DNA from 4 places in the Actinomadura citrea genome. Region 2 is predicted to be linked to each of the others. Evidence: riboswitches for the same ligand, from Rfam matches in the RefSeq annotation. Region 2 holds a riboswitch; each other region holds the start of a gene.

Region 1 (3,324 bases), 770 kb from region 2:
GCCCGAACACGCCGTCGGGCTCGGGCGGCCCCGGCGGCGGCACCGGCGGCACCTACAACGGGCCGGCCAGCGGTCCGGCCCGCGCGGCGCTCGACTTCGCCTACGCCCAGCTCGGCAAGCCCTACTCCTACGGCGCCGAGGGCCCTGGCTCCTACGACTGCTCCGGCCTCACCATGAAGTCCTGGGCCGCCGCGGGCGTCGGCATCACCCGCACCACCAACTCCCAGTACGCCGCGACCAAGCGGGTGGCCAAGAGCAACCTCCAGCCGGGCGACCTGGTGTTCTTCAGCAGCCTCGGCCACGTCGGCCTCTACGTGGGCGGCGGCAAGATGATCCACGCCCCGCACACCGGCGACGTCGTCAGGATCGCCGACATCACCTCCGGCTACTACCTGAGCAACTACTACGGCGCAGGGCGCCCCTGACGCACCGCCCCGACACCCCCGCCCCGCGGGCGTGACGGAGCCTCATCGACAACGGACCAGGCCTGACCTGGTCCGTTGTTGGTTTTGGGGGGGTTTGCCTTCCTTTGGGGTTTTGGTACCTTGTCACCACTCACGGCGCCCTCCAGACGCCGCGGCCCCGCGGCGCCCACCCGGCGCCCCGGCCCCACGCGGCGCATCCAGCACCCGCGTGACGGCGGCGCGATCCACGTGCCGCTCCCCCAGGGCGGCACGCCCCACGTGCCGTCCCGCGGCGCCCGAAGGCGCCGCACGGTCTCGACGCAGACCGGCCTGTCCCGTCCACCGTGCGCACGCTCGCAGCGTGCATGGCGCTGAGCGCGCAGCCGCGGTGGCCTACACGGGGCAGATCCCCGGACGGTCCCGGAGACGGGCCGCCGTCCACCCACAACATCAGGCGCCGCTCGTTCGCACGCGGGAGACAGGTCCCGCGCCGGGCCCCATCTCGCCCCCAGGATCGCAGCGGCAGCGCCGAATCCGCTTCAGTGCGGAACCGGGGACCCATATCCGCCGGAGTTCGGACAACGTCTCCGAACGGGCATTCCGGCACCCGGGGTGAATCGGCGCGTCTCTCTCCGCAGTCCGGTGGGAGCCGCCGTAGGGCCACTTCCACGCCCGAACCCGTCAGCTAACCCGGTAGGCGTCTGGAAGAGAAGGAGTGAATCCCGCAGCGTTACCTGGGGCGTGGCCGCCACGCGGCCACGCCCCCACCCCCTGCACTCCGCGGGCGTCCGCGCCCGCCGAGATTCCCCATCCGAACCGGCGTGCCCGCCCCCGGGCACGTCACCGCCGAGTCCGCGGACCGCCGTGCCCTGCATGCGCGGCCGTCGTGGAACCGGGGACCCACTGCGTCCTTTTTGGGGTGAATCGGCCTGCCTTCACGGGCCGTAGGGCGGCTTCCACGCCCGAACCCGTCAGCTAACCCGGTAGGCGGCATGGAAGTCGAGGAGATCCCCCCGTGCCACGCTCGCACTGCAAGAAGACCCCCGGCAGGCACCGCAAGCCGAACTCCCTGTCCCTCACGTGGCGGACGACCGGCGGCGTGGTCGTCGGCGCCGCCGTGATCGGCACCGCCGCGGCCACCGCCCAGGCGTCGGTCCTGCCGTTCGGTTCCGCCCCGGCCCGGCCCGCCGCCGCGGCCGACCTGGCCCCGGGCCTGACGGCGCACGGCGACCCGTCCAGGCTCACGTCCCGGCGCTCGTCCGAGGACGAGCCCGAGACCACCGGCCCGAAGGCCCCGGCGAAGAAGAAGGACCGGCCCGCGCGGCCGCAGGCGACGACCTCCGCTAAGGCCGCCGCGAAGTCGCGGCCCACCGCCGCGCAGGCCATCGGGCTCGCCCGCTCGCAGGTGGGCGTCGAGGAGGACGGCGGCGGCGAGACCAAGTTCCAGGAGTGGTACATGGCCACGTCCCGCGCGCAGGAGACGCTCGCGCGCGACGGCGGCTCCCTCGACGGCTACGGGGACGCGAACTGGTGCGACATGTTCGTCTCCTGGGTGGGCGAGCAGATCGGCTTCACCGACCAGATCGGCAGCGACGCCTGGACGGTCGCCCACGCCCGCTGGTTCCAGGAGCACGGCCGCTGGGGCACCGAGCCGAGGCCCGGCGCGATCGTCTTCTTCGCGTGGGACGGCGGCGAGTCCGTCGACGACATCCAGCACGTCGGCATGGTGATCAAGAAGGTCGACGACGGCACGATCGAGACCGTCGAGGGCAACACCGACAACGCCGTCCGCGTAAGGGAACGTTCCACAGACGTCGTCGTCGGCTACGGCTACCCGGACTACCGGTCGTGACGGCGCCCCCCGTCCCGCGCCCTGCATAGGATCGCGCCCATGGAGGAAGGCCCCGGGCAGGACGCCCCCGTGACGCGGCGCAGGGTCCTCGCCCTCGGCGCGGGCGGGATCGGCGCCCTCCTCGCCGGCGGCGCCGGCCTGGCGGGCGCGCGCTCCGGCGGCGGGGCGGCGGGCGCCGGCGCGCGCCCCACCTCCCGGGCCGCCGGGACCTTCAGCCCGCACACGGCCGCCGCCGTTCTCACCAACCGCGCCCGCGCCGTCCGCGACGGCGACCGCATGGCGTTCCTCGCCACGGTGGGCGACGCCCCCGCCGCCTTCCAGGACGCCCAGTCCCGCGTGTACGGGAACCTCCGGAAGCTCCCCCTGGAAGGCTGGCGGGAGCGCATCGTCACGACCGAGGCCGTGGACGGCGGGACCGCCGTCGTCCGCGTCGAGGTGCGCTACCGGCTGCGCGGCTTCGACCGGAGCGACGTGGCCCGCACCCGCTACCTCACGCTGGCCCCGCGCGCCGGGACGTGGACGATCGTCGGCGACGGGACGTCCCGCGGCCTCGCCGACGACACCGACATCTGGGACTGCGGCCCCCTGACGGTGGTCAGGGGCCGCGCCGGCCTCGTCATCGGGGACGGCGCCGGCCTCGACGGCATCGCCGGGCGGCTGGACGCGGCCGTCCCGGGCGTCACGTCCGTGGTCGGCAAGGGGTGGGCGCAGCGGGTCGTCGCGCTCGTCCCCGCCGACGCGACCCTCGCCTCCGCGCTCGCAGGCCCCGGGCAGAGCCTCGGCCAGATCGCCGCGCTCGCCACCGTGGCCCCGGCCGCCGGGGGAGGCCGCGGCGAGGACCGCGTCATCGTCTCCCCCGGTACCTTCGGCCGCCTCAACGAACTCGGCCGCGACGTCGTCCTCGCCCACGAGCTGACCCACGTCGCCACCGGCGGCGCACGCGACCGGCGCACGCCGCTGTGGCTGATCGAGGGCTTCGCCGACTACGTCGGCTACCGGCACGTCAAGATCAGCACCCGGTCGGCGGCCGGCGAGCTGCGCCGCGAGGTCTCCGCCGGGCGCACGCCG
Region 2 (3,324 bases):
CGCAGCGCGAAGAGCATGTCGATGCGGCGGTGGATCTCCAGCCGGTCGGCGAAGTTGGCCGGCTCGGCGCGCCGGTTGGAGATCGACGGCGCCGGCGTCCGCTCCCTGACCAGCCAGTTGTAGACGCGGTGCGGGATCAGGGCGGTCCGTCCCGCCTCCAGGTAGGCCTCGGCGGTGAACAGCAGGTCCTCGTAGTGCAGCCGCTCGACGAACCGCAGCCCGTGCTCCTCCAGGAAGCCGCGCCGGTACGCCTTGTTGGTCGAGAGGGTGTCGTAGAGGAGATCGGGGTTCTCGCTCAGCGAGTCGTAGACGACGCTGTGCCGGTAGAGCCACGGGTACCAGGGGCGGATCCGCCCCTTGGCGCCCTCGGGCAGGTCGAGGAAGATCCGGTCGCAGAGCCCCGAGACCATGTCGGCGCCGGTGTCCTCGGCGGCGGCGAGGAGGTTGAGGCAGGCGTGCCGGTCCAGCAGATCGTCGCTGTCGAGGAACATCACGTACCGGCCGGTGGACGCCTCGATCCCGGTGTTGCGGGGGCGGCCGCAGCCGCCGGAGTTGACCGGCAGGTGGACGGCCCGGACCCGCCCCGGATGGGCTGCGGCGAGCCGGTCGGCGGCCTCGCCCGTGCCGTCGGTGCTCGCGTCGTCGACGATCAACGTCTCGACGCCGCCCAGGGACTGCGCCAGCGCCGAGGCCACCGCCCGCGGAAGCCTCCGGGCGTCGTTGTAGGCGATCACCACCACGCTGACATCCGGGCGCACCGCCATGGGCATCCCCCTCCGCAGACTCCGGCGTGCTGGATACCTATCCAGGAACTCCGCACTGAGCTCCAAGGGGGATCAAAGGCTGTCAACGCTTAGCATTACCCACCGTCAGCGGAGGCATTGGGCACAACACCCGGAACGCCAGAAGGCGCCCGGCGGGAGGCCGGGCGCCTTCGTCACACGTGCGCCGTCTCGTAGGGCGTCGCGTCAGCGGGCGTAGTCGGGGTAGCCGTAGCCGACGACCTGCGACTTGTCGCGGACCTTCTTCTGCACCGCGTTGTCGGTGTTGCCCTCGATGGTGGAGATGGTGCCGTTGCCGTTGTCCTTGACGACGATGCCGACGTGGTCGATGTCGCCGATGCCGGCCTTCGAGCCGTCCTGCCAGTCGTAGAACACCACGGCGCCGGGCTTGGCGGTGTGGCCCCAGCGATCGGTCTGCTTGAACCAGCTGGCGTGCTGGACGGTGTAGGCGTCCCAGCCCATGTTCTTGACGCCGGTCTGGGCGCCGAGCCAGGAGACGAACATGTTGCACCACTGGGCGCCGTTGTACTCCTTGACCGAGAAGCCGCCGTCGCGCTTGGCGGTGGCCTTTGCCTGGGGAGTCGAGACGTACCACTTGTGGTACTTGGTCTCACCACCCTTGCCCTCGTGGATGCCGACCTGCTTCTGCGCGAGCTTGATCACTTCAGCGGGCTTGACGGCGTGCGGGGGGACCTTGAAGCCCTCGCGCCGGGCCTCGGCCGCGGCGTTCTCGGCCTTCACCGTCTTGGCCTTGGAGGACTTGTGCGCGGTGGTGCCCTGCTCGGCGACCACCGCCGTCTGGGTGGAGGTGTCGGCGACCGCGCGGCCGCCGGCGAGGGGGTTGACCACAGAGAGCCCGACCGCGCCCGCCAGGACCGCGCCTACGGCGACGCCGACGGCCTTGTCCTCGGGGCTGAGGCGGTTGAGCGAAAGTCGATCGAAAAGACCGGACATGCAGGGAATCTCCTTGTCTTCCATGGCGCCTACCGGGTTAGCTGACGGATTCGGGCATGGAAGCAGCCCTACGGCGCGACTCTCGGGCGCGCCGATTCACCCCAGAAACGTGGGTCCCCGGCTCCGTTCCGGTCGCACTGACCGGACGGACTCGGCCTCGCACCGCGCGAGCGGTGCAGGTTTACGGATTTCTCACTGACAGATCTTGATGAGGGGGCGCGCGTCACTGGCGCGCATCGCGTGCGGATTCCGCTCCGCGATCCTCGGCCGCGCATGGTGCGGCCGGTGGCAACGCATGGGACGCGTTGCGTGATTCGGGATCGAAGGTACCAACCTTCTCAAGAAAAGCAAACCAGGCATAAAGCAAAGTCTTGCCTGCTCAAGGCCCTTCCAAGAGACTCCCAACACCGGGACGGCGCCGCCTCTTCCCGATCTTTGTCGAGACGCCCCTCAGCCCCTTGCCCGCCGTACTTACCGGGCCTTCGGGAAAAGGTAAAGAAGATCGAATGGGGGGCGGCCGGCACTCCCGCCCCCGGTCTCCACCACCCGCCCGCCCCTCCGGGTGAGGCGCACGTCACATTCGGCGATCTCCGCTGGTCAGGCGTGCGGTTCGTCACCGCGAGGCTCGGACGATCACTCCACGTGGATGGCGAAGAGCGTGGTGTCGTCCGCCGCCCGGTCGTGCTCCATCCGCGCGAGAACCTCGTCCAGCACCCGGTCGGGACGCGTGGAGGAGTCCTGCAGGATGTGGGTCAGGCGGGCGATCCGCTCGTCCAGATCCGCGTCCCTGCGCTCCACCAGGCCGTCGGTGTAGAGGAAGAGCATGTCGCCCGGCTTCAGCCCGGTGGTGATCGTCGTGTACTCCCAGCCGGCCATGGCGCCGAGCATCGGGTCGCGGACCACCTCCAGCGGGGTCGCCCGCCCGTCCCGCACCAGGATCGGCGGCGGATGGCCCGCGCACGTCCACTCCAGGAGGTGCCGGGACGGGTCGTAGTGGGCGACGATGGCGGTGCCCGTCGCGGGCGGGTCCATGGCGCCGATCAGCTCGTTCAGCCAGCCGACCAGCCGTCCCGCCCGCTCCCCCGTGCAGGCGAGGCCCAGCAGGCCGTTCCGGGTCCGCGCCATCGCCGCCGCCGCCGGCAGCCCGTGCCCGGCGGCGTCCCCGATGGCGAACATCGCCCGCCCGTCCTGCAGCGCACGGGTCGCGAACCAGTCGCCGCCGATACGGGCCGTGCTCTCCGCCGCCATGCTGCGGATCGAGGTGCGCATGCCCGGGAGCTGCTCGACCTCGTCCTCGTCCGGCAGGATGGCCCGCCGCAGCGTCACCGCCACGCGCCGCTCCTGCGCCGTCCGCGCCTGCTGGCGCAGCATCTGCCGCCGGGTCTCGGCCAGCGCGTGCTCCACCCCGCGCCGCCGGGTGATGTCCTGCGAGACGATGTTGATCGAGACGGGCAGCCCGGACTCGCCGAGCACGGGCTCGGCGAACACCCACAGATGGCGGGGCGCCCCGTCAGGGCCGGTCACGCGGTGCTCCGCCTCCACCGGTTCGCGGCGCGAGAACATCGTCTGGACGGCCTCCTCGACCAGC
Region 3 (3,324 bases), 4.7 Mb from region 2:
ACCGACGATTTCGGGCTGAGCGAGGAAGAGATCCGGTTGCTCGCCCAGATCGCCAGCGGTGTCACCGCCGATGTGGCGGCACGCAAGCTGGAACTGAGCGCTCGGACCTTGCGGCGCCGGCTGCGGACGATCTGCGACCGGCTGGAGGTCAACACCCCTATCGAGGCCGTGGTGTGGGCGGCCCGGAGGCAGCTCATCTAGCGATGCACCCCCCGACGCTCGCCAGGGGACGGCGAGCGTCATCCGGAGAAACGGCGGCTCATCCGAATTCCGTCCGACCCCGCAGCGGCGGCGCCCGCGCCCTGGCAGGTAGGTCCCTGCAGAAGGCGTCGCCGCGGACGGCGTTCGGGCCTGACAGGCCCACCCTGCCCGCCTCGATCTCCGGCGAGCCCGGCCCCGCGACGGCTCTGGCCGGCGCGCCCCGGCCCGATCAGTTCAGCATGGTGAACGGCACCGCGAACCCGGTCGGCGTGACGGGTCGGCTCCGACAGCACTGACCGACCTCGCGACGGGCCTGATCGACGCACCTCGGCCGACCAGGGCGGCGCGGTCGGCCCCACGATGGTCGATCGGCTTCACAGAGTCGACGGGTGCGGTGGCGGGGTTCTAGGGCCTTTCTCGAAGTCGCCTCGGGCACGCGCGCGAACGCGTGACCTGCCCGGTGCAGCGAAGCCGGAGGCGAGCGAAACCGGGCTGATCGCGAAGCGATGCCGCGTTCGCCCAGGCCCGGTCACGTAGCGAGCCGCCAGGCGAGCGAAGTGGGCCGGGACTTTGGAACACAGCTAGGCGACCCGGACGCCGCCCGCGAAGGGGCGTCCGTTCATGGAGGCGATCTTCACGACGTCCCCGGTGTGCGGGGCGTGCAGCATCTTGTCGCCGCCGACGTAGATCCCCATGTGGTGCAGGTCGGAGTAGAAGAAGACGAGGTCGCCCGGCTGAAGATCGCCGCGCGACACGTGCGTCCCGGCGTTCCACTGGCTGCCGGTGTAGTGCGGCAGGTTGATGCCGACCTGCTTGTAGGCCCACATCGTGAGGCCGGAGCAGTCGAAGGTGGTCGGGCCGGCGGCGCCCCACACGTACGGGCGGCCGATCTTGCCCATCGCGTACCGGAGCGCCTGCGCGGCCTTGCCGGTGCCGATGACGGGGAGCTTGGCGAGCTGGGTGGGGTCCTTGTCGACGAGCTTGCCGCGGATCTTCTCGTAGGCGTCGGTGATCTTCGTGCGCTGCGAGTCGAGCTGCGTCTTCAGGGCCTTCACCTGCTTGGCGCGGGCCTCGGCAGACTTGCGGGCACGCTGAGCGGACTGCATGGCCTGCATCAGCCCGAGCACCTGGGTGCTGTCCTGCTTGGCGAAGTAGTGGAGGGTCGCGGCCTGGTCGAGGATGGACTGCGGGTCCTGGGAGGCGACGAACGAGACCGCGGGGTCGGAGCCGCCCTGCATGTAGCTCGTCGCCGCGAGAGATCCGACCTTCTGGCGGAGCGCCTCCAGCGTCTTCTCCTGGCGCTTGGCGTTCTCCGTGGCGACCTTGGCGGCGCGCTGCGACTGCGCGAGCCTGACCTTCAGCCCGTTGTACTGCTCGGTGAGCTGTTCCAGCTGGTCGGCGAGCTTGAGCGCCTTCGTCCTCAGCTCCTTGGCGGAGGGCTCGGGGTCGGCGTGCGCGACGGCGATCGCATGCGGGGCGATCGCGTGCGGAGCGGCCGAAACGACGGCGAGCGCGCCGACCATGATGGCCGCGCGCCCACGGAAGTGTGAAAGGGAAGCATGCCGCGATCGCTTCACGAATACTCCTCTCCTCAGCCGCCTACCGGGTTAGCTGACGGGTTGGGGCCGGAGCGGCCCGTCCGCGTCCGTGGGCGAACCGATCGCCCGCGACTGCGGATTCACCCCTCACGGTGGTCGCTCAGGGCGATTCCCCGAAACGCTCCGAAAGTGGGTCCCCGGCTCCCCGGGCAGCTGGTTGCGACCCGTGGGACTCGGCGGTGCGGCCTCCGTCCTACGGTGGGCCGACGTCAGCGATGGACACTAACGGACCCCGCATTGGATGCCAACCAGAACATGCGAATTCGCAGGTCGCGCTGCGCGGTGAACGAGGGAATCGCCGGATGGGTCGCGTTCCGTGCGCTGTGTTCTGCCTCACTTTTCGACCCCCCCTCGGCAGTGCCTAGTCTCTTTTATCTAGTCACTTGCGCGCGGTGCTCGGCACGGTTGGACGGAGGGCGTCGCCCGGCGAGCACGCGGCGTTCGATAATCTCGCCTGCTTGTGGAAGTCGTGATCCGGCGTGCACGTACCGCCGACGTCCAGGAGATCCGCAGGCTCGTCGACCTGTACGCCGGGTCGGGGCGTCGCCTGCTGAAGAAGACGACGGTCAAGCTGTACGAGGACGTCCAGGAGTTCTGGGTCGCCGAGGACGTCCAGCACGGGACGCCGGGGCCGCTCGTCGGCTGCGGCGCCCTCCACGTCATGTGGGAGGACCTCGCGGAAGTCCGTTCGGTCGCCGTGGACAAAGGATGCGGGGGACGGGGAATCGGGCACCGGATCGTGACCCGCCTCCTGGAGAACGCGCGTGAACTCGGCGTGCGAAGGGTGTTCTGCCTTACCTTCGAGGTGGAGTTCTTCGCCCGCCACGGCTTCCAGCAGATCCTGGGGACTCCGGTGGCGCCAGAGGTGTACGAAGAACTTCTCCGCTCCTACGACGAAGGCGTGGCAGAGTTCTTGAACCTCGACCGGGTCAAGCCGAATACGTTGGGCAACACCCGGATGTTGCTTCGCCTGGAGGACTGAGATGAGCGATTCCCCCCACGGCGGGCGGCCTTACCAGCCCCGGCAGGGGCAGGGTTCCTACGGCCCGCCGCCTCCGTACCAAGGTTCTCAGTGGCAGCAACCACAGCAGCGGTCGTCCCAGCAGCAGTGGGAGCAGCAGTCCCAGCAGCAATGGCAGCCGCAACAGGAGCAGTGGAACCAGCAGCCCGCCTACGACGACTACGGCTCCTACGACGACGGCGGTGAGCCGGTGCTGGCGCCGATCCACCGTAGGGCGGGAGCGCGAATCATCGACAACGCGCTCGTCGCGGTCTTCGGGTTCGCGCTCGTCCTCCCGGTGACGATCGGCGCATTCGGTCTGGGCAAGCCCGGCAGCAAGACGGAAGACGAGGGGGGTGTGTGGAACTGGCCCATCATCTTCACCCTCTTCTGCGTCCTGTCCGTGCTGCCGTTCATCTACGAGGCCGTGCAGTTGTCCATGTGGGGACGGACGCTGGGGAAGCGCGTCCTGGGCCTGGGCGTTGTTCAGGCGCGGCCCGCGGGCACCCCCATCACCACGACGCA
Region 4 (3,324 bases), 4.0 Mb from region 2:
GACGCCCGCGGTCGCCAGTGAGAACGCCGGCGGGAAGGCGGCGCCCATGCCGATCCCGAGCAGGACCTCGACCGGGACGACGGCGGTGGCGTAGCCGCTGCCCGCGTCGAGCCGGGTGAGGACGGCCAGCCCGGCCGCGGCGATGAGCAGGCCGCCGGCGATCAGCAGCCGGGCGGGCACGCGCCCGGTGAGCCGGGCGCCGACCAGGTAGCCGCTCGCGGAGTTCGCGACGGCCATCGGCAGGAACGCCAGCCCGGTGCGCATCGGGGAGAAGTGCGCGACCACCTGGAGGTAGTAGGTGAGCGTGAGGAAGACCCCGAAGGCGCCGACGACCGCGGTGGCCACCGCGACGTAGGCGCCGGCCCGGTTGCGGTCGGCGAGGATCCGCAGCGGCAGCAGCGGCGCGCCGTGCGTGGCCTGGCGCACGACGAACAGGGCGAGGGCCAGGGCGCCGATTCCCATCGGCGCGGTGGTCTGCCACGCGTCCCAGCCGTGCGGGGCGGCCTCGCCCGCACCGTACACGACGGCGGCCAGGCCGCCGGTGACGAGGACGGCGGAGATCCAGTCGAGGCGCGACCCGGGGAAGCTCGGCGGCGCCGGAAGGACGATGCGTCCCGCCACCGACGCGGCCGCGGCGATCGCGACGTTGACGTAGAGGCACCAGCGCCAGTCGGCGTACTGGGTCAGCCCGCCGCCGAGCAGCAGCCCGGCCGCCGCGCCGCTGCTCGCCACGGCGCCGTACACGCCGAACGCCTTCGCGCGCTCCTTGGGTTCGGTGAACGTCACCGCCAGCAGGGACAGGGCGGTGGGCGCGAGCAGCGCGGCGAACGCCCCCTGCAAGGCGCGCCCGACCACGAGGACCTCGAAGCCGGGCGCGGCTCCGGCGATCATCGAGGCGATCGCGAACCCCGCCAGCCCGGCCAGGAAGCTGCGGCGCCGCCCGACCAGGTCGGCGATCCGGCCGCCGAGCAGGAGCAGCCCGGCGAAGGGCAGGGTGTAGGCGGTGATCACCCACTGCCGGTCGGCGTCGCCGAAGCCGAGCGCGTGCTGGGCCGTCGGCAGCGCGATGTTCACGATCGTGGCGTCGAGGGCGATCATCAGCTGCGCGACGGCGATCACGACCAGCGCCGCCCAGCGCCGGTTCGGGGCGCCCGCGGACGGGCCGGACGCGGTCCGCGCCGTGATGGCGGTCATGGAACCCACCTCCCATTAAACGAAGGATCTTCCTCCAGATAGTAACTGGAGGTTTCTCCTCCGTCTATGGGGGCGGCGAAAACCGGCCGATCCCTCGGATCCCCCTGGGCGGCGGGGTTCGCGCGGGTCGGCAGGGCACTGAGCTGCGGAAATGATCTGCGAGGACCTTGCCGTCCCTTGGTGATTTCAGTACCTTTGCCACTTCGAGACGCCTTCCAGGCGTTTTGTCCCACTCAGGTGGGCCGGGGTGCCATCCCCGCGCAACAAGGCCCGCGACCCCCTCGTCGACCGGGCCCGCACATCGTCAGCGCCGCTCTCTCTCAGCGGCACCCGCCGAGTCCGCCATGGCGCGGAGCCGGGGACCCAACCCGCACTGGGGTGAATCGGCCTGCTCAGGCCGTAGGGCGACTTCCACGTCCGAACCCGTCAGCTAACCCGGTAGGCGGCACATGGAAGCAAGGAGCCCCCCTTTGAAAGGCAAGCACAACAAGCCCTCGCGTTTTCCCCGGCCCAACCCTTGGGCCACGGTCACGCTGACGGGTCTCGCCGTCCTCGGCGTGACGGCGGCCGTGCCGACGGCCTTGCAGCACGCGTCCACCGAGACGGTCGCCGCCGTCCAGACCGTGCCGAAGCAGCGGACCGCGCCGCAGGATCAGGTCAGAGCACAGGCCCAGGTCCACAAGGAGTTCAAGCCGCCGGCGAAGGCCGAGCCGTCGACGAAGGCCGAGCCCCAGAAGCAGGCCGCCGAGCCGGAGCCGGACGATCGGTCCAAGGTCATCACGCGGGCCGAGACCTGGCATCCGCACTCCGACCAGCGGATCCCCTACAGCCAGACCAGCACGCACAACGGCTACCGCACCGACTGCTCGGGCTACGTGTCCATGGCGCTGGGGCTGTCCAAGCCCGGGACGAACACCGTCGGCCTCACCTCGTCGCGGTACACCGAGCGCATCGAGATGTCCGAGCTGAAGAAGGGCGACCTCGTCATGGACGCCCTGGGCAGCAACACCACCCGGCACGTCGTCATCTTCGAGAAGTGGGCCGACAAGGACCACTCGTCGTACTGGGCCTACGAGCAGCGCGGCCGGTACGGAACCGACCACCGGACGCTCGACTACGGGCTGTCCTCGGACGACGAGTACAAGGCGTACCGGCCGACGTCCCTCAAGTAGGCCGCCCGGAAGGCCTCGGGAACGCCCGGCATCGGCGGATCGCCGGTGCCGGGCGGAACGGGCCGGGGAGCGAGACGGGTCAGACGGAGCGGACGGCCCGCAAGGACTCCTTCAGGGAGCCGAGGGTCGAGAAGACGGCCGTGGGTTCGTAGCCGCAGTGGGCCATGCAGTTGGCACAGCGGGAGTCGCGTCCCCTTCCGTAGGAGTCCCAGTCGGTCTCGTCCAGGAGTTCCCGGTAGGTCTGCGCGTAGCCGTCCGACATCAGGTAGCAGGGACGCTGCCAGCCGAAGAGGGAGTAGGACGGGATCGCCCAGGCCGTGCAGGGGAAGTCGACCTTGCCTTCCAGGAAGTCCAGGAACAAAGGCGAGTGGTTGAAGCGCCACCGCTTGCGGTTGCCGTTCCCGAACGCCTTGCGGAACAGCTCCCGCGTCTCCTGGACGCCGAGGAAGTGGTCCTGGTCGGGTGCCTTGTCGTAGGCGTAGCCGGGCGAGATCATCATCTCGTCGACCTCGAGGTCGTCGTTGAGGTAGTTCATGACGTCGATGACGGTCTGCGGCGTGTCCGTGTTGAAGATCGTCGTGTTGGTGGTGACGCGGAACCCCCGCCGCTTGCACTCCCTGATCGCCGCGACCGCGTCGTCGAAGACGCCGTCCTTGCAGACGGACTCGTCGTGGCGTTCGCGCAGGCCGTCGATGTGCACCGCCCACGCGAAGTACGGCGACGGCGTGAACTTGTCGATCTTCCTGGGTATCAGCAGCGCGTTCGTGCACAGGAAGACGAACTTCTTGCGCCGGACGAGCTCGTTCACCAGCTCGTCGATCTGCGGGTGCATGAGCGGCTCGCCGCCCGCGATGGAGACCATCGGCGCGCCGCACTCCTCGATGGCGGCGATGGCCTGCTCGACCGGCATGCGCTTCTTCAGCACGTCGTGCGGGTGCTGGATCTTCCCGCAGCCGGC

Evidence for each region. A riboswitch is a leader RNA that binds a small molecule or an ion and turns the genes downstream of it on or off. The one in region 2 is predicted to bind cyclic di-AMP.
Region 1: another riboswitch for cyclic di-AMP. It lies ahead of BJ999_RS14145 (CHAP domain-containing protein); the one in region 2 lies ahead of BJ999_RS17750 (CHAP domain-containing protein).
Region 3: another riboswitch for cyclic di-AMP. It lies ahead of BJ999_RS38870 (C40 family peptidase); the one in region 2 lies ahead of BJ999_RS17750 (CHAP domain-containing protein).
Region 4: another riboswitch for cyclic di-AMP. It lies ahead of BJ999_RS35505 (NlpC/P60 family protein); the one in region 2 lies ahead of BJ999_RS17750 (CHAP domain-containing protein).

What each region holds. Positions count from the first base shown of each region.
Region 1 is NZ_JACCBT010000001.1:2,997,669-3,000,992, reverse strand. Features, by position in the region: gene BJ999_RS42940 (C40 family peptidase) at 1-425, shown strand, start outside; cyclic di-AMP (ydaO/yuaA leader) riboswitch at 921-1,119, shown strand; cyclic di-AMP (ydaO/yuaA leader) riboswitch at 1,255-1,410, shown strand; gene BJ999_RS14145 (CHAP domain-containing protein) at 1,420-2,256, shown strand; gene BJ999_RS14140 (gluzincin family metallopeptidase) at 2,296-3,324, shown strand, end outside.
Region 2 is NZ_JACCBT010000001.1:3,767,297-3,770,620, reverse strand. Features, by position in the region: gene BJ999_RS17755 (bifunctional glycosyltransferase/CDP-glycerol:glycerophosphate glycerophosphotransferase) at 1-764, opposite strand, end outside; gene BJ999_RS17750 (CHAP domain-containing protein) at 969-1,736, opposite strand; cyclic di-AMP (ydaO/yuaA leader) riboswitch at 1,748-1,903, opposite strand; gene BJ999_RS17745 (PP2C family protein-serine/threonine phosphatase) at 2,370-3,324, opposite strand, start outside.
Region 3 is NZ_JACCBT010000001.1:8,483,406-8,486,729, reverse strand. Features, by position in the region: gene BJ999_RS38875 (transcriptional regulator) at 1-201, shown strand, start outside; gene BJ999_RS38870 (C40 family peptidase) at 783-1,724, opposite strand; cyclic di-AMP (ydaO/yuaA leader) riboswitch at 1,782-1,988, opposite strand; gene BJ999_RS38865 (amino-acid N-acetyltransferase) at 2,260-2,781, shown strand; gene BJ999_RS38860 (RDD family protein) at 2,783-3,324, shown strand, end outside.
Region 4 is NZ_JACCBT010000001.1:7,743,541-7,746,864, forward strand. Features, by position in the region: gene BJ999_RS35500 (MFS transporter) at 1-1,194, opposite strand, end outside; cyclic di-AMP (ydaO/yuaA leader) riboswitch at 1,516-1,654, shown strand; gene BJ999_RS35505 (NlpC/P60 family protein) at 1,665-2,366, shown strand; gene hpnH (adenosyl-hopene transferase HpnH) at 2,446-3,324, opposite strand, start outside.